One region of the Pseudomonas sp. GW822-FHT02E03 genome, then DNA from elsewhere that is predicted to be linked to it. Evidence: predicted binding sites of a transcription regulator. Region 1 holds the regulator's gene; each other region holds the start of a gene.
The links. The regulator sigma-54, encoded in region 1, starts transcription at its own class of promoters, with help from an activator protein. The targets are predictions, from matches to a motif close to ANTGGCATNNANNTTGCTNT.
Positions count from the first base shown of each region.

Region 1 (5,280 bases):
AGGCTGCGATCTTTTGCTGTTTATTCGCCTTCGTCGAAGAAGTTATTGATCAGTGCCACCAATGCATCCAGCGCTTCCTGTTCCTGCTCGCCTTCGGTATTCAGGTGAATTGTGGTGCCTTTGCCAGCGGCCAGCATCATCATGGCCATGATGCTTTTGCCGTCGATCATTGATTCCGGTGTACGGCCAACCCTGATCTGGCAAGGATACTGACCCGCTACCCCAACGAATTTTGCAGACGCGCGGGCATGCAGGCCCAGCTTGTTGATGATTTCGATTTCCAGAGCAGGCATCGCGATGTGAATCCTTTAGCTGAGGTCGCGGTGGCGGACCTGGACGTTCTTCAGGTTTTTTTGCAGGACCTGACCCAGACGTTCGGTCAGGTAGACAGAGCGGTGATGCCCGCCAGTGCAGCCAATGGCAATGGTGACATAGGCGCGATTGCTGGCAGCAAAGCGGGGTAGCCATTTGAGCAAGTATGAGGAAATGTCCTGGAACATCTCTTCGACGTCCGGCTGTGCCGCCAGGTACTCGGCCACCGGTTGATCGAGCCCGGACTGTGCCCGTAGCTCCGGCTTCCAGTAAGGGTTGGGCAGGCAGCGCACGTCGAACACCAGATCGGCGTCCACCGGCATGCCACGCTTGAACCCGAAAGATTCCACCAGGAACGCAGTGCCGGGCTCCGGCTGATTCAGCAGGCGCAGCTTGATGGTATCGCGTAGCTGATACAGGTTCAGATTGGTGGTATTGACTTTGAGGTCAGCCAAATCGGCGATAGGCCCCAGCAGATTGGTTTCGTCCTCTATCGCCTCCGCCAGCGAACGATTGGCGCTGCTCAACGGGTGACGACGGCGAGTTTCCGAAAAGCGCTTGAGCAAGGTTTCTTCGTCAGCGTCCAGATACAGCACATCGCACTGGATATGCCGGCTGCGGACCTCTTCCAGCAATTCGGGGAACCGTGACAGATGGCTCGGCAGGTTGCGCGCATCGATGGACACGGCCACCAGCGGTTGTGCCAGTTCGGTGTGAATCAGCGCACGTTCGGCCAGCTCCGGCAGCAAGCCGGCAGGCAGGTTGTCGATGCAGTAGTAGCCGTTGTCCTCGAGCACATCGAGGGCGGTACTTTTACCTGAGCCGGAGCGGCCACTGACGATGATCAGGCGCATGATTAGTGACCGTTCTGCTCGTCCAGGACAACCTGATACAAGGCTTCGTTGCTCGGGGCGCTGCGCAGTTTTTCACGCACTTCCTTGCGATCCAGCATGCTGGCAATCTGGCGCAGCAATTCCAGGTGTGCATCGGTGGCGGCTTCCGGGACCAGCAGCACAAACAGCAAGTCAACCGGGGCACCGTCGATGGCATCGAAATCGATAGGGGCTTCCAGGTGCAGCAGCGCACTGATTGGCGAGGTGCAGCCTTTGAGCCGGCAGTGGGGGATGGCGATGCCGTTGCCGAAACCGGTAGAACCGAGTTTCTCACGGGCAATCAAGGCCTCGAAGACGTCCTGCATTTCCAGATCCGGTACTTCGCGGTGGATAAGGTTGGCAATTTGCTCGAGGGCTTTCTTTTTACTGCCACCCGGCGCGTTCACTTGGGAACGGCCGGGGGTCAGGATGGTTTCTAGTCGGATCATGGATTGGGGGTGTTAACGACCGGTCGCGCCCTGGAGGAGGCTCTGGGTCTTTTCCTTATGCTTTTTAAGTTGGCGATCCAGCTTGTCGGTCAGCAGGTCGATGGCGGCATACATGTCCGTATGCTCGGCATTGGCGACCACTTCTCCGCCGGGAATATGCAGCGTGGCTTCGATCTTCTGCAGCAGTTTTTCGACGTTCATCGTGACTTGCACATTGGTGATCTTGTCGAAATGCCTCTCTAATCGGTCGAGTTTTTCGCCGATGTAGGTGCGCAGGGGTTCGGTCACTTCCAGTTGGTGTCCACTGATGTTGACTTGCATACAGCTTCTCCTTCGTTGCCAGTGCATAAAGCGGCAGGCAGAAATGCCTGCCACTGGAACGCTGTGGCGAGCCCGGCGGCTACATCAACCGCTTCCGTTCGCTGGAAGGCGCGATCCCCAGGGATTCGCGGTACTTGGCGACGGTGCGACGGGCTACCTGAATGCCTTGTGCCTCCAGTAAACCAGCGATCTTGCTGTCACTCAACGGCTTTTTCTGATTTTCCGCGGCAACCAGTTTTTTGATGATCGCGCGGATCGCCGTGGACGAGCATTCACCGCCTTCAGAGGTACTGACGTGGCTGGAAAAAAAGTATTTCAGTTCATAGATGCCCCGTGGGGTATGCATGAATTTTTGCGTGGTTACCCGTGAAATCGTCGATTCATGCATGCCGACTGCTTCGGCAATGTCATGCAGCACCAACGGCTTCATGGCTTCGTCACCGTATTCGAGAAAGCCGCGTTGATGCTCGACGATCTGGGTGGCGACTTTCATCAGGGTTTCATTGCGGCTTTGCAGGCTCTTGATGAACCAGCGAGCCTCCTGCAGCTGATTACGCATGAAGGTGTTGTCAGCGCTGGTATCGGCGCGGCGCACGAAACCGGCATATTGGGCATTGACCCGCAGGCGTGGCACTGATTCCTGGTTCAGCTCCACCAGCCAGCGCTCGTTGTCCTTGCGCACGATCACGTCGGGAACGACGTATTCGGCTTCGGTGGACTCGATTTGTGAACCCGGGCGTGGGTTGAGGCTCTGGACCAATTCGATGACCTGGCGCAGCTCATCTTCCTTGAGCTTCATGCGGCGCATCAGCTGGCTGTAATCGCGGCTGCCGAGCAGGTCGATGTAATCGGTGACCAGGCGCTTGGCTTCGGCCAGCCAAGGGGTCTTGGCGGACAACTGGCGCAGTTGCAGTAGCAGGCATTCACCGAGGTTGCGGGCGCCGATGCCAGCGGGTTCGAATTGCTGGATGCGGTGCAGGACGGCTTCGATTTCGTCCAGTTCGATGTCCAGTTCCGGGTCGAACGCTTCGAGGATTTCCTCGAGGGTTTCGTCCAGGTAGCCCTGATTGTTGATGCAGTCGATCAGGGTTACGGCGATCAGGCGATCGGTGTCGGACATCGGTGCCAGGTTCAGTTGCCAGAGCAAATGGCTTTGCAGGCTTTCACCGACCGATGTGCGGGTGGTGAAATCCCACTCATCGTCATCGTTGCTAGGCAGGCTGCTGGCGCTGGTCTGGTAGACATCCTCCCAGGCTGTGTCGACGGGCAATTCGTTGGGGATGCGCTCGTTCCAGTCGCCTTCCTCAAGGTTATCCACCGTCGGGGCGGTTTCCTGGTAGGAGGGTTCCTGAATGTCGGCGTTGGGTTTCTGTTCGGCGCTATCGGCCAAGGGGTCGGCGTTATCGAAGTCGTCGCCTTCTTCCTGGCGTTCGAGCATCGGATTGGACTCCAGAGCCTCCTGGATTTCCTGTTGCAGGTCCAGGGTCGACAATTGGAGCAGGCGGATGGCCTGTTGCAGCTGCGGTGTCATCGTCAGCTGCTGGCCCATTCTCAAGACTAGCGATGGTTTCATGGCAGGGGCTTAACACCTTATTCGCCGGCGCACATGCGCCATCCACTACAGGGCGCCGAAGCGCCAAACATAAGCAAATTATATGCCCGAAACTGAAGTGTTTGCCTAGAGCGCTGTAACAATAAAAAGTTATTGATTTTTTATTGAAACGAGCGCCCCTTCGACGACCCGGGCACCTCAGGTGCTTACAGGCGGAACTCGTGGCCCAGATACACTTCCTTGACCAGTTCATTGGCGAGGATGGTGGCGGAGTCACCTTCAGCAATCAGTTGGCCATCGTTGACGATGTAGGCGGTTTCGCAGATATCCAGGGTCTCACGAACGTTGTGGTCCGTGATCAGCACGCCAATGCCTTTAGCCTTGAGGTGATGGATGATCTGCTTGATGTCACCCACCGAAATCGGGTCCACGCCGGCGAAAGGTTCGTCGAGGAGGATGAATTTCGGGTTGGTAGCCAGTGCCCGGGCGATTTCCACACGGCGGCGTTCACCACCGGACAGGCTCATGCCGAGATTGTCGCGGATGTGATGGATGTGAAATTCCTGCAGCAGACTTTCCAGCTCTTGGCGACGACCGGCCTGATCGAGCTCCTTGCGGGTCTCGAGGATGGCCATGATGTTGTCGGCCACCGACAGTTTGCGGAAGATCGACGCTTCTTGCGGAAGATAGCCGATGCCCGCCTTCGCACGACCGTGCATCGGCTGGTGGCTGACGTCCAGGTCATCGATCAGTACGCGGCCTTGATCGGCCTGTACCAGGCCGACAATCATATAGAAACAGGTGGTTTTACCGGCGCCGTTAGGGCCAAGCAGGCCGACGATCTGACCGCTGTCGATGGACAGGCTGACGTCGCGCACGACCTGACGGCTCTTGTAGCTCTTGGCCAGATGCTGAGCTTTCAGAGTTGCCATTACTGGGCCTTTTGCTCGTCGGTTTTCTTCTTCGGCTGGATCACCATGTCGATGCGAGGGCGTGCCTCGGTGACCTTGTTACCCGTGGCGCGACCGGCGCTCGCAAGCTTTTTGACCGTGTCGTAGACGATTTTTTCGCCTTGGGTGACGTTGTTGTCCTTATCGATGACCTTGGCGCGATCGATCAGCACTACGCGGTTTTGCGAGGCGTGGTACTGGATAGTTACGCCGTAGCCCTGGACCGGCTTGGTATCGCCCGCCGTTTGCAGTTGCTCGAAGTAGGCGAGGTTGCCCACCGAAGTCACCACGTCGATGTCGCCGGTAGGGGTGCGGGTGATGGTCACGGTATTGCCGGTGACCTTCATCGAGCCTTGGGTGATGATCACATCGCCCTTATAGGTGGCAACGCCGTTCTTGTCGTCCAGTTGGGCATCGTCGGCCTGAATGCGGATAGGCTGCTCTTGATCGTTCGGCAGAGCCCAGGCGCTCACGCTTCCCAGTGCTGCGCCCAGACTGAGCAAAATAGGGAGAGTTTTAACGAGCCTCATACTGTCCTCTTACGTTCGATAGCAGGTGTATCCTGCTTTCTTTCAGGTACGCTTTCATTCCGTTGCCTGTCGATACACCGCCAGCGCCGTCGATTCTAACGGGTTGATCGGTCTGCGCATATTGCTGCTGCGGGAACACTGTCATACGGGTGGTGGTAATCAGGGTTTTACGGTTTTTTTCGTCGAAACGCGTGATACGTACCGAGTCAATCAGCTCGACCTGAGTGCCGTCCGGGTTGACTTCGCCGCGCTCGCTCTGGACGTGCCAGGGGAATTCGGTGCCACGGAACATGT
Region 1 is NZ_JBXAOA010000004.1:51,763-57,042, reverse strand. It holds gene AC1RQB_RS04530 (HPr family phosphocarrier protein) at 21-293, opposite strand; gene rapZ (RNase adapter RapZ) at 309-1,166, opposite strand; gene ptsN (PTS IIA-like nitrogen regulatory protein PtsN) at 1,169-1,633, opposite strand; gene hpf (ribosome hibernation-promoting factor, HPF/YfiA family) at 1,646-1,954, opposite strand; gene AC1RQB_RS04510 (RNA polymerase factor sigma-54) at 2,034-3,527, opposite strand; gene lptB (LPS export ABC transporter ATP-binding protein) at 3,713-4,438, opposite strand; gene lptA (lipopolysaccharide transport periplasmic protein LptA) at 4,438-4,986, opposite strand; gene lptC (LPS export ABC transporter periplasmic protein LptC) at 4,973-5,280, opposite strand, start outside.

Region 2 (5,280 bases), on a different contig from region 1:
GCACCGCGAGAGGGCCGAGCAGGTACCAGACCATGAAGCTCAGATCGAAATAGAGGAAGGCTGCGAACAGTGTCGGGGTATGGCCGGATTTCCAGAAGCTTGAATTCATCGCGCACCTCAGCTGTCAGGCGTATCAAGAAGGAGTCATGAGCTTGCAGGTGGGGCGCCGCAACGGCCGCACCACCAGCCCCGGTCTCTGGGGCCAAAACGGAAAAACGCCGCTACCCGATCCGCCAGGAGGCGAATGAGGTGAGCGACGTCTTCGTCGTAGGTGGGGCAACCGCCGTTGGTTACCTGTAGTGATTACTTAGCGAGAACTGTGCCAACACGTGAGATCGCGTTATGGCCATCGCGGGCAAGCCCGCTCCCACAGGTTTTGTGGACACCGAAGATCCATGTGGGAGCGGGCTTGCCCGCGATGGCGTCCGCCAATGCACCACAAGGCTTCAGCCAAGCAGTTCACTCATGGCAATGATCTGCTCCGCCACCTGGATCAGCTTCTGCTGGCGGCTCATGGCCTGGCGGCGCATCAGGGTGTAGGCCTGTTCTTCGTTGCAGTCCTTCATCTTCATCAGCAGCCCCTTGGCCAGCTCGATGCGCTTGCGCTCGGCCAGTTGCTGGTCGCGAGCGTGCAGTTGCGCGCGTAGGGCCTGGTCGCTTTCAAAGCGCGCCATGGCCACGTCGAGAATCGGCTGCAAGCGTTGTGCGTGAATGCCTTCGACGATGTAGGCACTGACGCCGGACTTGATCGCGCGGCGCATCACGTCGGGGTCGTGCTCGTCGGTGAACATCACAATCGGCCGTGGTTGGTCACGGGTCACCAGCACCACTTGCTCCATCACATCGCGGCTCGGTGACTCGGTATCGATCAAAATCACGTCCGGGCGCACCGTTTCGACGCGCGCGGGCAGGTCAATGGTCAGGCCGGACTCGTCGATGACCTCGAACCCGGCTTCGGTCAGAGCCGCCTTCAGGCGCCCGACTTTTTTCGCAGTGTCATTGATCAGCAGGATACGCAACATATTCGCAGGCTCCTGTCAGCGGCTGGCGAGAAGGGGAGCGCTGTCGCTCATGGCGTGCAGCGTGAAGCTGCGGGCATAGCCAGCCGGGTCCGAGCCGTCCCAGACTTTGCCGTCGATCAGTTGACTGCTGCGCATTTCCTGACTCCGGGCGGGCACACCGACAGCAGTGGCGGCCTCACGGTAGAAGTCTAGTTGCTGGACCTGACGGGCCACGCCGAGGTAGTCCGGGTCGTCACGCAACAAACCCCAGCGCCGGAACTGGGTCATGAACCACATGCCGTCGGACAAATACGGCAGATTGACCTCGCCACCACCGTGGAAACGCATGGCGTGCGGGTCTTGCCAGCGATTGCCCAGACCGTCGGCGTAATCACCGAGCAAGCGTGGTTCGATGCAGTCGAGCGGTGCATCCAGATATTCCGGCGCACTCAACAGTTGCGCGGTGCTGTGGCGATTTTCGTGGCTGGCTTCGATGAATCGGCTGGCTTCGAGGATTGCCATCACCAATGCCCGTGCGGTGTTGGGGTATTGCTCGACAAAGGCGCGGGTGCAGCCGAGGACTTTTTCCGGGTGATCGGGCCACAGGGTCTGGCTGGTGGCCATCGTAAACCCGAGATTCTGCTGCACCGCACTGGCCGCCCATGGCTCGCCGACGCAGAAACCGTCGATGCGCCCGGCTTGCAGGTGCGCGACCATTTGCGGCGGCGGCACCACCACGCTGTCGACATCCTGCAACGGATGAATGCCCTGACTCGCGAGCCAGTAATACAGCCACATGGCGTGGGTGCCCGTAGGAAATGTCTGAGCGAAGGTCAGTTTTGGGCGACTTTGGTGCACGTGACGATCGAGTGCTTCAGGACTGGTCACACCCAGGGCCTGCAAGCCGTGGGAGAGGTTGATGCTCTGACCGTTCTGGTTCAGGCCCATGAGCACGGCCATGTCGGTGGAGGCTACGCCGCCGATGCCCAGGTGCACGGCGTAAATCAGGCCGTACAGGCTGTGGGCGGCGTCGAGTTCGCCGCTGACCAGTTTGTCACGCAGGTTGGCCCAGGACGATTGGCGCTTGAGGTTCAGAGTCAGGCCATAAGGTTGGGCAAAGCCCTGAGTGGCGGCGACTACCACTGAGGCGCAGTCGCTCAGGGCCATGAAGCCGAGGTTGATTTCAGTCTTTTCCGGGGCATCGCTGCCGTTGACCCAGGCCAGAGGGCCGGCTGATGGTTCGTTCATCGATTTCGCACCTTCCAAAAAAAAGCGTCGTCCCAAGGCCCTTGCGTGGGCAAAGCCGGGTGACGACGCCATTGTCCTTCCACTCATCCCGCCGTTGGCATGAGTGCTGATGCCTGTAATTGGTGCAAGGCATATGCCATCGCCGGCTGATTTTGTTGCGCGCCTCGCCTGTGGGCCCGATGCACGGCTATAATCGCCGCCTCTCATCGCCAACCGAGTCAAGCCTGCCCATGTACACCCTGGCCCGTCAGCTGCTGTTCAAACTTTCCCCGGAAACCTCCCACGATCTGTCCTTGGACCTGATCGGCGCGGGCGGGCGTTTGGGCCTTAACGGTTTGCTGTGCAAGGCACCGGCGAAACTGCCGGTAACGGTCATGGGCCTGGAGTTCCCGAACCCGGTGGGTTTGGCGGCCGGTCTGGACAAGAACGGTGCGGCGATCGATGGTTTTGCCCAATTGGGTTTCGGTTTCGTCGAAATCGGCACCATTACGCCGCGACCGCAACCGGGCAACCCGAAACCACGGATTTTCCGCTTGCCGGACGCCGAGGCGATCATCAACCGCATGGGGTTCAATAACCTCGGCGTCGATCACTTGCTCGCTCGCGTGGCGGCGGCCAAGTACAAGGGCGTGCTGGGCATCAACATCGGCAAGAACTTCGACACCCCGGTTGAACGTGCGGTCGATGACTACCTGATCTGCCTGGACAAGGTCTATGCCCACGCCAGCTACGTGACGGTCAACGTCAGTTCACCGAATACCCCGGGCCTGCGCAGCCTGCAATTCGGCGATTCGCTCAAGCAATTGCTCGCCGACCTGGCCACCCGCCGGGCGGAACTGGCCCTGCGTCACGGCAAGCATGTTCCGTTGGCGATCAAGATCGCGCCGGACATGACTGATGAAGAAACCGTTCAAGTCGCTCAAGCGTTGATCGAAACCGGGATGGACGCGGTGATTGCCACCAACACCACCCTGAGCCGCGTTGGCGTCGAAGGCATGGAGCATGGTGACGAGGCGGGCGGGTTGTCTGGCGCACCGGTTCGCGACAAGAGCACTCACACTGTGAAGGTGCTGGCGGCGGAATTGGCCGGTCGCTTGCCGATCATTGCCGTGGGCGGTATCACTGAAGGCAAGCACGCGGCTGAGAAAATCGCCGCGGGTGCGAGTTTGGTGCAGATTTACTCTGGCTTTATCTATAAAGGCCCGGCGCTGATTCGTGAATCGGTGGATGCCATAGCGGCCCTGCGCTGAAGATTCATCTGCGGCGATGAGGATTAACTGTGGCAAGGGAGCTTGCTCCAGCTGGGCTGCGAAGCGGCCCCAAAACCAGTCAATCAGGTGTGTCAGGTAAAACACGGTTGCAGGGTTTACGACTGCTTCGCAGCCGAGCGGGAGCAAGCTCCCTCGCCACAAAAGCGCTCTTGTAACGGATATATGGGCATAAAAAAGGGCTCCTCGAAGGAGCCCCTGGGCCGAAGCCCGCCGTCCGGATGGGACGTGCGTGGTTAAGTCGTTGCGTAATCAGATTGTCGTGTCGGAGTGTGTGCCCTGTATTAGCCGACGGCGTGAAGTTCGTTGAGTCTGTGGATTCCCGCAGTGCCGGTCATACCGTCCCAGTTGTCGCCGCGTCCTTCTCGCCAGCCATTGATCCAGGCTTGGCGTACCGACGGTAGAGTAAAAGGGCAAAGCTCACGGGATTTACCACCAACGCCATATTGATATCCGCGCAAAAATGCTCTTTCCAACGGATCACGCTTAAGTCTTCTCATAGGGTGTTTCCCTCACTTGTTGACTGTTTTTATCGCGTCGACCTCAATCGAGGTCAGGCAGAAAAATCCTGCCGTTGGCGGCTCGCTGCCGGCGTCGCGAGCCAAGGTGTTGACGCCGTTGCGACGTCAACCTGAGTTGAGTTCTAACCAATGCGTCACACCGAGGGAATGATCGTTTTGTCATAAGAACGTAACCATAAAGATGCTATGGCCATAAGTAACACGATATTTGTCCCGTGTTCATTGGCCAAAGCCCGGTATGATCGGCCCTGCGCGGGATGAGAGGGTTGAGGCCTTTAACGAGAATGACACCCGTTCACTTGGGGACTATTCGACGAAGGGTCGACTTATGACATTTTGTTGCATCAACTTTTTTATCTGCCCTGGCATCTAAGCTCTTTTAACCCGAGCAGTCAGGGTGGGACGGCACACCTTCGTGCCACGCGGGCGTTCTGTTAGAAAAACGCCTGATTGAAAACCGGATCGGCAATGCGTTGCCGGTTCACTTAGCTAAAGGCTCTGGAATTACCATGTCCGATCGTTTCGAACTCTTCCTCACTTGCCCCAAAGGCCTTGAAGGCCTGCTCATCGAGGAAGCCGTCGGGCTTGGCCTTGAGGAAGCACGTGAGCACACCTCGGCTGTGCGCGGCATGGCCACCATGGAAACCGCCTATCGCCTGTGCCTCTGGTCGCGTCTGGCGAACCGCGTGCTGCTGGTGCTCAAGCGCTTCCCGATGAAGGACGCCGAAGACCTCTACCACGGCGTGCTGGATATCGAGTGGCAAGACCACATGCTCAACGATGGCACCCTGGCCGTCGAATTCAGCGGTCACGGTTCGGGCATTGATAACACGCACTTCGGCGCCTTGAAGGTCAAGGATGCAATCGTCGATAAACTGCGCACCCCCCAGGGCGATCGTCCGTCCATCGACAAGCTCAACCCGGACCTGCGCATTCACCTGCGTCTGGACCGTGGCGAAGCGATTTTGTCCCTCGACCTTTCCGGCCATAGCTTGCACCAGCGCGGTTACCGCTTGCAGCAAGGCGCGGCGCCGCTGAAGGAAAACCTCGCGGCGGCGATTCTGATCCGTTCCGGCTGGCCACGGATTGCCGCCGATGGCGGCGCACTGGCTGACCCGATGTGCGGTGTCGGTACGTTCCTGGTCGAAGCCGCGATGATCGCCGCCGACATGGCGCCGAACCTGCGTCGTGAGCAGTGGGGCTTCACCGCCTGGCTCGGTCACGTGCCGGCGCTATGGAAAA
Region 2 is NZ_JBXAOA010000017.1:54,485-59,764, reverse strand. It holds gene AC1RQB_RS14950 (nitrate/nitrite transporter) at 1-109, opposite strand, end outside; gene AC1RQB_RS14945 (ANTAR domain-containing response regulator) at 447-1,022, opposite strand; gene AC1RQB_RS14940 (CmpA/NrtA family ABC transporter substrate-binding protein) at 1,038-2,249, opposite strand; gene AC1RQB_RS14935 (quinone-dependent dihydroorotate dehydrogenase) at 2,480-3,499, shown strand; gene rmf (ribosome modulation factor) at 3,802-4,017, opposite strand; gene rlmKL (bifunctional 23S rRNA (guanine(2069)-N(7))-methyltransferase RlmK/23S rRNA (guanine(2445)-N(2))-methyltransferase RlmL) at 4,548-5,280, shown strand, end outside.
Region 2: a site for sigma-54 is predicted at 2,371-2,390, ahead of AC1RQB_RS14940 (CmpA/NrtA family ABC transporter substrate-binding protein). Genes of this name have one in related genera too.

Region 3 (5,280 bases), on a different contig from region 1:
AGTGGACACCAAGTGGATCGTTGACGCGGCAAGCCGTCGTCAGAAGTGGATCGACCAGGCCCAATCGCTGAACCTGTACATCGCCGGCGCTTCGGGCAAGAAGCTGGACGTGACCTACCGCATGGCCTGGTACCGTGGTCTGAAAACCACCTACTACCTCCGTGCCCTGGCCGCGACCAGCACCGAGAAGTCGACCATCAACACCGGTAAGCTGAACGCTGTTTCCAGCGGCGGCAACCACGGCGACGACTCGGTCCTGGCAGCCCCTGCCGGCCCTGCTCCAGTGCCGAAGGCCTGCGCGATTGACGAGCCGGATTGCGAAGCTTGCCAATAAGCTGAGCCGGTGAGCGCTGAAAGGCGCTTACCTGAAACCCCCGATGAGCCTCTGGCTGGTCGGGGGTTTTCTTTTGCCTTGATGAATGTGGTGGCCGGTCTGACGCTATCGCGGGCAAGCCACGCTCCCACAGGATATACGTCGTCCAGATGATCAACGCGATTCTGTAGGAGCGAGGCTTGCCCGCGAAGAGGCCGGCACAACCAAAACCTCAGCCCCTGAAAAAAATCCCGCTCATAAAAAAACCCCTCTCGCGAGGGGCCCTTTGTGAAGCTATTCGCTCACCAACATCAGGTCATCTGAATGATGGTCTGCATGATGGTGCTCTGGGTGGAGATGGTCTTGGCGTTTGCCTGGTAGTTGCTCTGGGCCTTGATCAGCTCGACCAATTCGTTGGTCAGGTTGACGTTGGACTCTTCCAGGGAATTGGAAACGATCGCTCCCAGGGTGCCAGTCTGCGGTGCATCGACACCAGCCACGCCGGAGGCGAAGGTTTCTTTCCAGCGGGTACCGCCCACTGGCTGCAAGCCTTGCTCGTTGGCGAAACTGGCGACCGCCACCTGGCCGATGGCCTTGGTTTGCTGGTTGCTGAAGTTGGCCGTCATGACGCCGCTGGCGTCGATGGTCAGGCTGGAGATCTGGCCGGTGGCATAACCGTCCTGGAATTGGGCGGTACGGGCGGTTGGCGAATTATAGGAAGAGACCTTAGTCATGGAAACCGCAATACCGGAAGCAGCAGCATCAGCCCCGTTCAAGCCCCAGGTAACAGGTGTTGTATTGGCGTTCGTAATTGCCCCAGGCTTCCACCCTGTCATGGTCAGCGTGCCACCGACGTTAGCAAAACCAGTACTGCCGGTCAGGGTCTGGACCGTGCCGTCCGAGTTGAAAACGATGTCAGCAGTCAGTGGAGTCAGCGTGTTGTTAGCCGGATCGGATGGAGTACGGCCATCCATGTAGGTATACATTTTCCAAGCGTTAGTACCCGTCTTCACGTAGTACTGATCCATGGTGTGTTCGTTGCCCTGACTGTCATAGACCTTGGTGGAAATGGTCTTGTTATAGCTGTTGGTATCCGTAGGGCTGAACGTAGCCACGGTCGGTGATGTTTCCGACGAGTTGAGGTTCAGGGTTTGGTCAATTCGGGTAGTCGGATTCGGCTTCAGGCTCGACGTATCAATTTTCAAGTCAGTCAACACACCGTTGATGATCTTGCCGTTGGCATCAACGCCATAACCCTGCAAGCGGTTGCCGTTGTTATCGACCACATAGTTTTCAGCATCAGTCTTGAACGCACCGGCACGGGTGTAGCTCAGGGAGCCATTGTCGCTGAGGATGAAGAAGCCGTTGCCCTGGATGCCCATGTCCAGCACGTTGCCGGTGTTGTTCACGTCGCCCTGGCCGAACTGCTGGGAAACGTTGGCCAGACGCACGCCGTTGCCGACGGTCTTGCTGCCGGTACCCAGGCGAGTGGCCGAGTACACGTCTTCGAATTCTGCACGGGAGGATTTGAAACCGGTGGTCGCGACGTTGGCGATGTTGTTGCCGGTCACGTCCAGTTGTTTGTTGGCTGCATAGAGACCGCTAAGGCCGATATTGAAAGACATATTCCACTCCTTTGTGCCGTGTTAGTCGGCTCTATATACCAATGGTTTGTACTTTGGACAGGGCAACGCTGCCCATGCCTGCCAGGTTCAGCATCAACTCACCGCCGGTCTGGCTGATGGTCACGCTGTTAACGGTCGCTGGCAGATAAGTAATCAGCGATGTCGCCTTGCTGTCGATGGTGGCCGTTGCGCCGAAGGTGTAAGTACCCGCCGGTGCCACCGCGCCTGCATCGTCCTTGCCGTCCCAGATGAAACTGGCGTTACCGGCACTTTGACTGCCCAACTCGAGCGTACGGATGGTCTTGCCTTCCGAGTTGGTAATCTTGACGGTGGCGGCGGAAACCGAGGTTGGCACCACGACGGTACCGTTAAGGCTCTTGGAGGTGTCGACCAGGGTTTTGTCGGTCTGCGCAATGACGGAGCGCCCCACCAGCGAAGAAGCCTGCAAGGCTTGCGAGGAGCTGTAACTACTGGCAAGGCCGCTGACCGTATCGTTCAGCGTGGTGATACCTTCCAGGCTACTGAACTGCGCCAGCTGTGCCACGAACTCGCTGTTGTCCTGAGGATCGAGCGGGTTCTGGTTTTTCAGCTGAGTCACCAACAGTTGCAGGAACGCGTCCTTGCCCAGCGCCTGGCCGCCGGTAGCGGCCGAGGTCAGGCTGTCTTTGGTGGTCGGGGTCTGGACCGAAGAATTGGCCAGAACATCGCTGATAACGCTCATATGAATCGCCCCTTATCACTGACCGAGGGTCAGGACCTTCTGCATCATGGTTTTGGCGGTGTTCATCATTTCGGCGTTGGTCTGGAACGAACGGCTCGCGGAAATCATGTCGGCCATTTCTTCGACGACATTGACGTTCGGGTAATAGACGTAGCCCTTGCCATCGGCAGCCGGATGGTTCGGCTCGTAGCGCGCTTCAAGGTTGCTCTGGTCTTCGACCACGCCCAGCACTTGCACGCCTTGACCGGCAGCGTCCTGGTTCTGGAACAGCGAATCGCTGCCGCCGCTCTGGCCGCCCTGGAACATGGTGGCGAATACCGGGTGGCGGGCACGGTAGGTCTGGTCGATGCTCGACGAGACGGTCTCGGCGTTGGCGATGTTCGAGGCGACGGTGTTCAGACGAGTGGTCTGGGCACTCATGCCGCTACCGGCAATGTTGAAAACACTGGCAAGGGACATGACTTACTCTCCACGCAGGGCTGATACCAGCCCTTTGAATTTACTGTTGAGCAGGGTGAAGCTGGCCTGGAAGTTGACCGCGTTTTCCGCGTAGTTCGACTGTTCCAGTTGAGCGTCCACGGTGTTCTGGTCGATCGACGGTTGCATTGGCGTGCGATACATCAGCGACTCGTCGCCATTGCCCATGCCTTCAGCTTCGATGTGACGGCTGTTGGTCATGTTCAAGGCGAACTTGCCGTTTTTGGTTTTCTCATTCTGCTCGGCGAGCACTTTCGAGAAGTCCAGATCCCGAGCCTTGTAGTTCGGGGTGTCGGCGTTGGTGATGTTGTTGGCCAGGACTTCGGCACGCTGAGCGCGGAAGCCCAGGGCTTGTTCATGGATACCGAGCGCTTTATCGAAGCTGATGCTCATGTCGGGAAACCTTCGGGTGACCTGATTTTTCGTAACAGGGACATAGCAAGCGCCGTGCCAATTCAAAAAAGCCCGTAAACCGGGGCTTTGCGCGCGGTGGCAAGCCGGCAATGCCAGAAAAGCGGCAACCGATTTCCGCCGCCTGCCGCTTTTCTGCCGCTTATCACGGTAGAAAGAACACCACCTGACCCTGTGGGAGCGGGCTTGCCCGCGATGACGGAGTGTCAGGCAATGAAGATGTCGACTGACATGACGCTATCGCGGGCAAGCCCGCTCCCACAGGGGTTGTGGTGATTTTTAGAGATAATTACAGGCACAAAAAAACGGGAGCCCCTGAGGACTCCCGTTTTTTTATGCCATCAACGAATCACTTCGCCTGATAAATGATCCCCGGGCTGCACTGGACCATCTGGTAATGGTCCGGCAAACCGTTCAGCGCTTCAGACGCGCCAAGGAACAGATAACCGCCCGGCTTCAGCGTGCTGTGGATGCGCAACAGGATGTCTTTCTTCACCTCGGCGGAGAAGTAGATCAGCACGTTGCGGCAGAACACGATGTCGAACTTGCCCAGGCTCGCGTAGCTGTCCAGCAGGTTGAACGAGCGAAATTCCACCCGACTCTTGATCGGCGCCTTGATCGCCCAGCGCCCTGGCCCTTTCGGGTCGAAGTAACGCTGAAGGCGCTCGGGCGACAGACCGCGGCCGATGGCCAGGCTGTCGTACTCGCCGGTCTTGCAGTTGGTCAGCATGGTGCCGGACAGGTCAGTGGCAACGATCTGCACGCCCATCTTCAACTGGCCCATGTTGACCCGTTCGAACTCATCGATGGACATCGACAGAGAATACGGTTCCTGACCCGACGAACACGCCGCCGACCAGATCCGCAGGCGCTGGCCGGGGCTTGCCTTGATCGCTGCAGGCAAGACCTTGTTCTTCAAGACTTCAAACGGATAGGTATCACGAAACCACAGGGTTTCGTTGGTGGTCATGGCATCCACCACCATCTCGCGCAAACCGCTGCGCGGCTGGGTCTGGATGCGCTGAACCAGCTCACCCAGCGATTTGATGCCCTGCTGTTCCATCAGTTTGTTGAGACGGCTCGAGACCAGGTATTGCTTGTTTTCACCGAGCAAAATGCCACAGGCTTTTTCCAGGAATACCCGGAACTGTTCAAAATCCAAATTACCCGTAGACAAAGATGCCGCCTCTTAAATCGTGTTGACCGCCAGGGACAGAAGGCCCCTAGCTGTTATCTGCTGCTTTGATCCGGTCGACTACCCGGGATGCCAGGTCATCAGGACGGAATTTGGCCAGAAAGTCATCGGCACCGACCTTCTTGACCATCGCCTGATTGAACACACCCGACAACGAAGTGTGCAGGATGATATGCAGCTTTTGCATGCGCGGATCACTGCGGATTTCGGCCGTCAGGGTGTACCCGTCCATCTCCGGCATCTCGATGTCGGAGATCATCATCAGGAACTCTTCTTCCGGCTTCTTGCCCTCATCGACCAGCTTGCGCAGGTAATCCAGCGCTTGCCGACCGTCGTTCAACGCCACCACTTCGACGCCGACGGTTTGCAGGCAACGGGTCACCTGCTTGCGCGCCACCGATGAATCGTCGACCGTTAGCACGCGCAAGGACAACGCCTTATGCTGAGTATCGACATCCACCACGCCCACCGAAATCGCTTCCGGTGTCGGTGACACTTCCGCCAGCACCTTCTCGACGTCGATGATTTCGACCAACTG
Region 3 is NZ_JBXAOA010000028.1:38,635-43,914, reverse strand. It holds gene AC1RQB_RS20025 (ribonucleoside-diphosphate reductase subunit alpha) at 1-334, shown strand, start outside; gene flgE (flagellar hook protein FlgE) at 625-1,938, opposite strand; gene flgD (flagellar hook assembly protein FlgD) at 1,970-2,659, opposite strand; gene flgC (flagellar basal body rod protein FlgC) at 2,675-3,118, opposite strand; gene flgB (flagellar basal body rod protein FlgB) at 3,122-3,529, opposite strand; gene cheR (protein-glutamate O-methyltransferase CheR) at 3,897-4,724, opposite strand; gene AC1RQB_RS19995 (chemotaxis protein CheV) at 4,771-5,280, opposite strand, start outside.
Region 3: a site for sigma-54 is predicted at 3,572-3,591, ahead of flgB (flagellar basal body rod protein FlgB). Genes of this name have one in related genera too.

Region 4 (5,280 bases), on a different contig from region 1:
CAGCGTTAGCACGCACCACGCAATCACCCAGGACGACGCCTCGCGCACCGATACCCGATGCGCCTTGCGCCCGCCGAAAACAAACAGATCCAAAGCCAGCATGGCGATGACGAAGGCAATGAAGGTGACCCACATCCAGAGTTCACCGATGTTCAGGGGTTGCATGTCGTTCTCCCTGTCTGGACTTGTTCTGGAGCCGACAGGGTCATGCTAGCGGGGAGATTGCAGCGAAGAAAAATCGAATATTCTTTACCAATAATTCGTTATTTACGAAGTGTCGCAGATAATTCTCAGCGCGAGCCGAACACCGCCGCAACAGCGGCGTTCAGACGGGGCGGGATTGAGTCTCTCAATGCATCTTGCTGTGATCCTGCATGCCGAGCGCCCGAGTCTCGGCGTCAACCTTGATCGTCTCTTTTTCGCCCTTGGCGTTTTCCACGGTCAGGGTCAGGGGCACTTTGTCGCCTTCCTTAACCTGCGTCGTCAGGTCCATCAGCATGATGTGGTAGCCATGGGGATCGAAGCTCACCGGTTTGCCGGCCGGCAGCGCGACGGACTCGACCTGGCTCATGCTCATCACATCGTCTTTCATGCTGGATTGGTGAATTTGCACGGTGTTCGCGACCGGCGACTGCACGCTGAGCAATTTGCTGTCGCTGTCGGCCTGCAGGGTCATGAAGGCGCCGGTCGAATGCTGGCCGGCTACCGTCGCGCGGACCCAGGCGTCGTTCACCTGGGTTTGGGCGCACACCTGCCAGGCCGTGCCGATCAGGAAAAGGCCCAGGGCCAGCTGTTTAATACGTGGTGCGTAGATCGAAGTCATCAGCAGACCTCCATGACGGTGAGCAGGTCTTCTGCACACTCTTGAGCGGTAAGGGACGCGGACAGCCCCAGGCGCAAAGTGCCTCGGGAGTCGAAAACGAAGCTGGTCGCGGTGTGGGAGAGGGTATAGGTCGAGCCGCTCGGGATCTTTTCAAAGAACACACCGAACTCCTTGGCGGTGGCGGCGGTTTCTTCCAGCGAGCCGTACAGCGCCTCGAAACTTGGATCGAAGGCTTTGACGTAGGCGTCGAGCATTTGCGGCGTATCCCGCTCGGGGTCCAGGGTGATGAAGATCACTTGCAGGCGTTCGCCATCGCGGCCCATCAGTTTTTTCGCCTGTGCCGCACGGGCCAGCGTCGTCGGGCAGACCGCCGGACATTGGGTGAAACCGAAAAAAACCATCGGCATCAGGCCCCGATAGCTGCCCAGCATCCGGTACTCGCCCTGGGCGTCCTTGAGTTTGAAGGTACGCCCCATGATCTTGTCGCTGAGGTCCTTGCCGTACTTGAACGACAGCTTGCTGCTGTCATCGCATCCGGCGAGCAGGCCAAGGCTCAACAGGCTCATGCCTTGCAGGACCGTGCGACGGGTATACAACGTACTCATGGAAAAAAGCATCCTGTGTAGCGACCGGGAATCTACAGTGGCTGATCAATCAGACGAAAAAAAGCGCACGGATGTTAACAAACTGTTGCGCCATGGCGCTCAATCGATGGCCCACCGGTCATGCGCCAAAAGGTCGCGGCCTCGGGATACCCTACTGGGAACAAACACCGAGAAACCTGTGGCGAGGGAGCTTGCTCCCGCTGGGGCGCGCAGCGGCCCCCAAAAAAGACCGCTGCACAGCCCAACGCAGTAAGCCCTTTCACCACAGCAGACCGCACCTACTCAGGCGTATTAATGTGATCCAGCACCCGGTTCGCGGTGATCTCCGCCACCATGATGCTGTTTGAAATGCCCAGCAGGGCGTGACGCGACTCACCTTCCAGATGATCCACCAACTGATGGACCATCACATCGACCGAGGCCAGAGTCTCGACCAAAAAAACCGCCAGGGTTTCGGTAGTCGCCTCTGGGGCCACGGCAAACAGCTTGCTGGGTTTACGCGCGGTGGCTTTGATGTCGGCATTCGACGGGAAGTGGAAGTTCAGAGCCCGCTCGGCGGCCTCATTGAGCTTCTTTGAATCGGGCTCGTATGGAGAGATCGGATCCCTGTCCGGTGGGTTGGGCGTAACCTTGAACATAAGCTGGCTTCTCTGATTGGGTGCCAACCCTCCTGCTGCTAAACGAGAGGGAGGCAGCTGTACGCAGGTTAGCAGACCGGGGAAGCTAGCAAAGCCGGCGCGCCCGAAGGCGCCCTGCGCACAACCACCATCAAGTGCAGGCATGGGAATGCCTGACTGACAAGAGCTTGTGCACCTTGCTTGTAACCCCGGGCTGCTAAACCCGATCACTGATGGGCAGTGACGCGAATCAAGTTACCGAGCAACCCCAAGGCGCACAAGCCGGCGGATTCTGGCGTAAGCGTAGGCAACGGCGCAAGATCTTGTAGCTTTCAGGAAGTAACCTTCAGGGCTTTTAAACACGCGCATTCCGGCAATGTTGCAAATCCCTGTGGGAGCGGGCTTGCTCGCGAAAGCGGCGTGTCAGGCGACATCAATATTGACTGTGCCGCCGTCTTCGCGAGCAAGTCGAATCGTCGCACCGCCGCTCCCACAGGGATTCGCGCTTAACTCACTGGCATTGCTCAAGCCCAAATAGAACGTAGCCGCATGCACTTTTAAAGAGCCATGCCTGACACCGTGCACCAGTGCGAAGCGGTTTCCTGAGCTATTCCTTCCTTCAGCTCAAACGTCCGCCCACCCGCTCGCGGGGGCCGGAAGCCTGATGAGACGCGCATGGGCCGGTGTCTTTATCACATTTCCCCATCGTTCAGAGGCCGGTTTTCCAGAGCTGAGGAAGTCACACACCGCGGACTGGCACAAAGGCTGCATTGTTCCCCTCAGGCCCATCGAAAACAGATGGGCAGCCCACTCGGTCAACGATGATCGAGCGGCCGAGCAGGTCGTGGGCAACATCGGTGGATCCGGCGAAGGCGCCAGGTCGAACACCGCGAAGAACAGGCAAAGACGCCTGAAACCGAGAGGTTTCAGGCGTTTTTTTTTGCTTTTTTTAACCGTGATTGGCTTTGGCTGGGTGCTTACTATGAATTCCAATGTTGCCGCGTTGAACAAACTGCAAACACTGATCGTGATCGGCAATGGCATGGTCGGACATCATTGTGTCGAGCAGCTCATCGAGCGCGGTGCCCTCGACCACTACCGGCTGCATGTCTTCAGTGAAGAGCCGATGCGCGCCTACGACCGGGTGCATCTGTCCGAGTATTTCGGCGGTCGCGATGCCGAGTCGCTGGCTCTGGGCGAAGCCTCTCTGTACCAGACGCCGGGCGTTACTTTGCATCTGGGCGTGCCGGTGCTGGAAATCGACCGAGCGCGACGCCAGGTGATCACCGCACAAGGTTGCGTCGCTTACGACAAACTGGTTCTGGCCACCGGGTCTTATCCCTTCGTGCCGCCTATTGAAGGTGCGGAAGGTGACTCGCGCCTGGTCTATCGCACTCTGGAAGACCTCGACGCGATTCGTGCCGCGGCGGCCAATGCGCGGCGTGGCGTGGTGGTCGGAGGTGGCCTGCTCGGTCTGGAAGCCGCCAATGCCCTGAAAAGCCTGGGCCTGGAAGCGCATGTGGTGGAATTTGCCCCGCGCCTGATGCCGGTGCAGCTGGACGAGCAGGGTGGCCTGGCATTGAAGGCGCAAATCGAGCGGCTCGGTGTTGGCGTGCATCTGTCCCGTGGCACGCAGTCGATCAGTGCTGGCGAGGAATACCGTTATCGGATGAATTTTGCCAACGACGAATTTTTGGAAGCCGACCTGATCGTGTTCTCTGCCGGCATCCGCGCGCAAGACGCGCTGGCCCGCCAATGTGCGCTGGACATCGGTCCGCGTGGCGGCGTGGTGATTGACGATCAGTGCCTGACCAGCGATCCGAACATCTACGCCATCGGCGAGTGTGCCGCCTGGAACGGCAGCCTCTTCGGTCTGGTCGCCCCTGGTTATCAGATGGCCCGTGGCGTCGCGACGCTGCTGTGCAATCAAGTGGCGGAGCCGTTCCAGGGCGCCGACATGTCGACCAAGCTCAAACTGCTCGGCGTCGATGTCGGCTCCATCGGTGATGCTCATGCCCAGACCCCGGGTGCGCGCAGTTATCAGTTCATCGATGAAGCGACGGCCAGCTACCGCCGCCTGGTGGTGGATGCTGACAGCAAGCGCGTGCTCGGCGCGGTGTTGGTCGGCGACAACAGCTATTACGACACCTTGCTGCAATACATGCAGAACGGCATTGCCTTGCCGTCGGAACCCGCCAGCCTGATTCTGCCATCGTCCACCGGCGCGCCAACCCTGGGCCCGGGCGCGCTGCCCGAGTCGGCGACCGTTTGCTCGTGCCATAACGTCACCAAGGGCTCGATCTGCTCGGCCATCGACGGTGGCTGCACCGACCTCGGCCTGCTCAAGTCGCAGACCAAGGCTTGCACCGGTTGCGGCGGTTGCGCGGGGCTGCTCAAGCAAGTGTTCGAGCATGAATTGATTGCCCGTGGTGTCAGTGTCGACAAGAGCCTGTGTGAACACTTCGCCTACACCCGTCAGGAGCTTTATGCGCTGGTGCGGGTAGAAGGGGTGATCACTTTCGAAGAGCTGCTGGCAAAACATGGCCGTGGTCACACCGGTTGCGACGTGTGCAAACCGGCGGTGGGCTCGATCCTCGCTTCGTGCTGGAACCAGCCGATCATGGACGCCTCGCTGGTGCCGCTGCAGGACACCAACGACACCTTCATGGCCAACATGCAGAAAAACGGCACCTATTCGGTGGTGCCGCGCATCGCCGGGGGCGAGATCACCGCCGACAAGCTGATTGCGATTGGCGTGGTGGCGAAGAAATACGACCTCTACACCAAAATCACCGGCGGCCAGCGGATCGACTTGTTCGGCGCGCAGTTGCATCAGTTGCCGGACATCTGGTCCGAGTTGATTGAGGCCGGTTTCGAAACCGGGCATGCCTACGGCAAATCGACCCGCACGGTGAAGTCTTGCGTGGGCAGCACCTGGTGCCGTTACGGCGTGCAGGACAGCGTGAAAATGGCCCTGACTCTCGAGGATCGCTACAAAGGCCTGCGTTCGCCGCACAAGCTCAAGTTCGCGGTCTCCGGTTGTACCCGTGAATGTGCCGAGGCGCAGAGCAAAGACGTGGGCGTGATCGCCACCGAGAACGGCTGGAACCTCTACGTGGCCGGGAACGGCGGCATGCGCCCACGCCACGCCGAGCTGTTCGCCACCGACCTGGACGATGAAACCCTGATCCGTTACATCGACCGCTTCCTGATGTTCTACATCCGCACCGCCGAC
Region 4 is NZ_JBXAOA010000010.1:107,299-112,578, reverse strand. It holds gene AC1RQB_RS10605 (TerC family protein) at 1-165, opposite strand, end outside; gene AC1RQB_RS10600 (copper chaperone PCu(A)C) at 350-823, opposite strand; gene AC1RQB_RS10595 (SCO family protein) at 823-1,428, opposite strand; gene AC1RQB_RS10590 (DUF6124 family protein) at 1,707-2,066, opposite strand; gene nirB (nitrite reductase large subunit NirB) at 3,028-5,280, shown strand, end outside.
Region 4: a site for sigma-54 is predicted at 2,798-2,817, ahead of nirB (nitrite reductase large subunit NirB). Genes of this name have one in related genera too.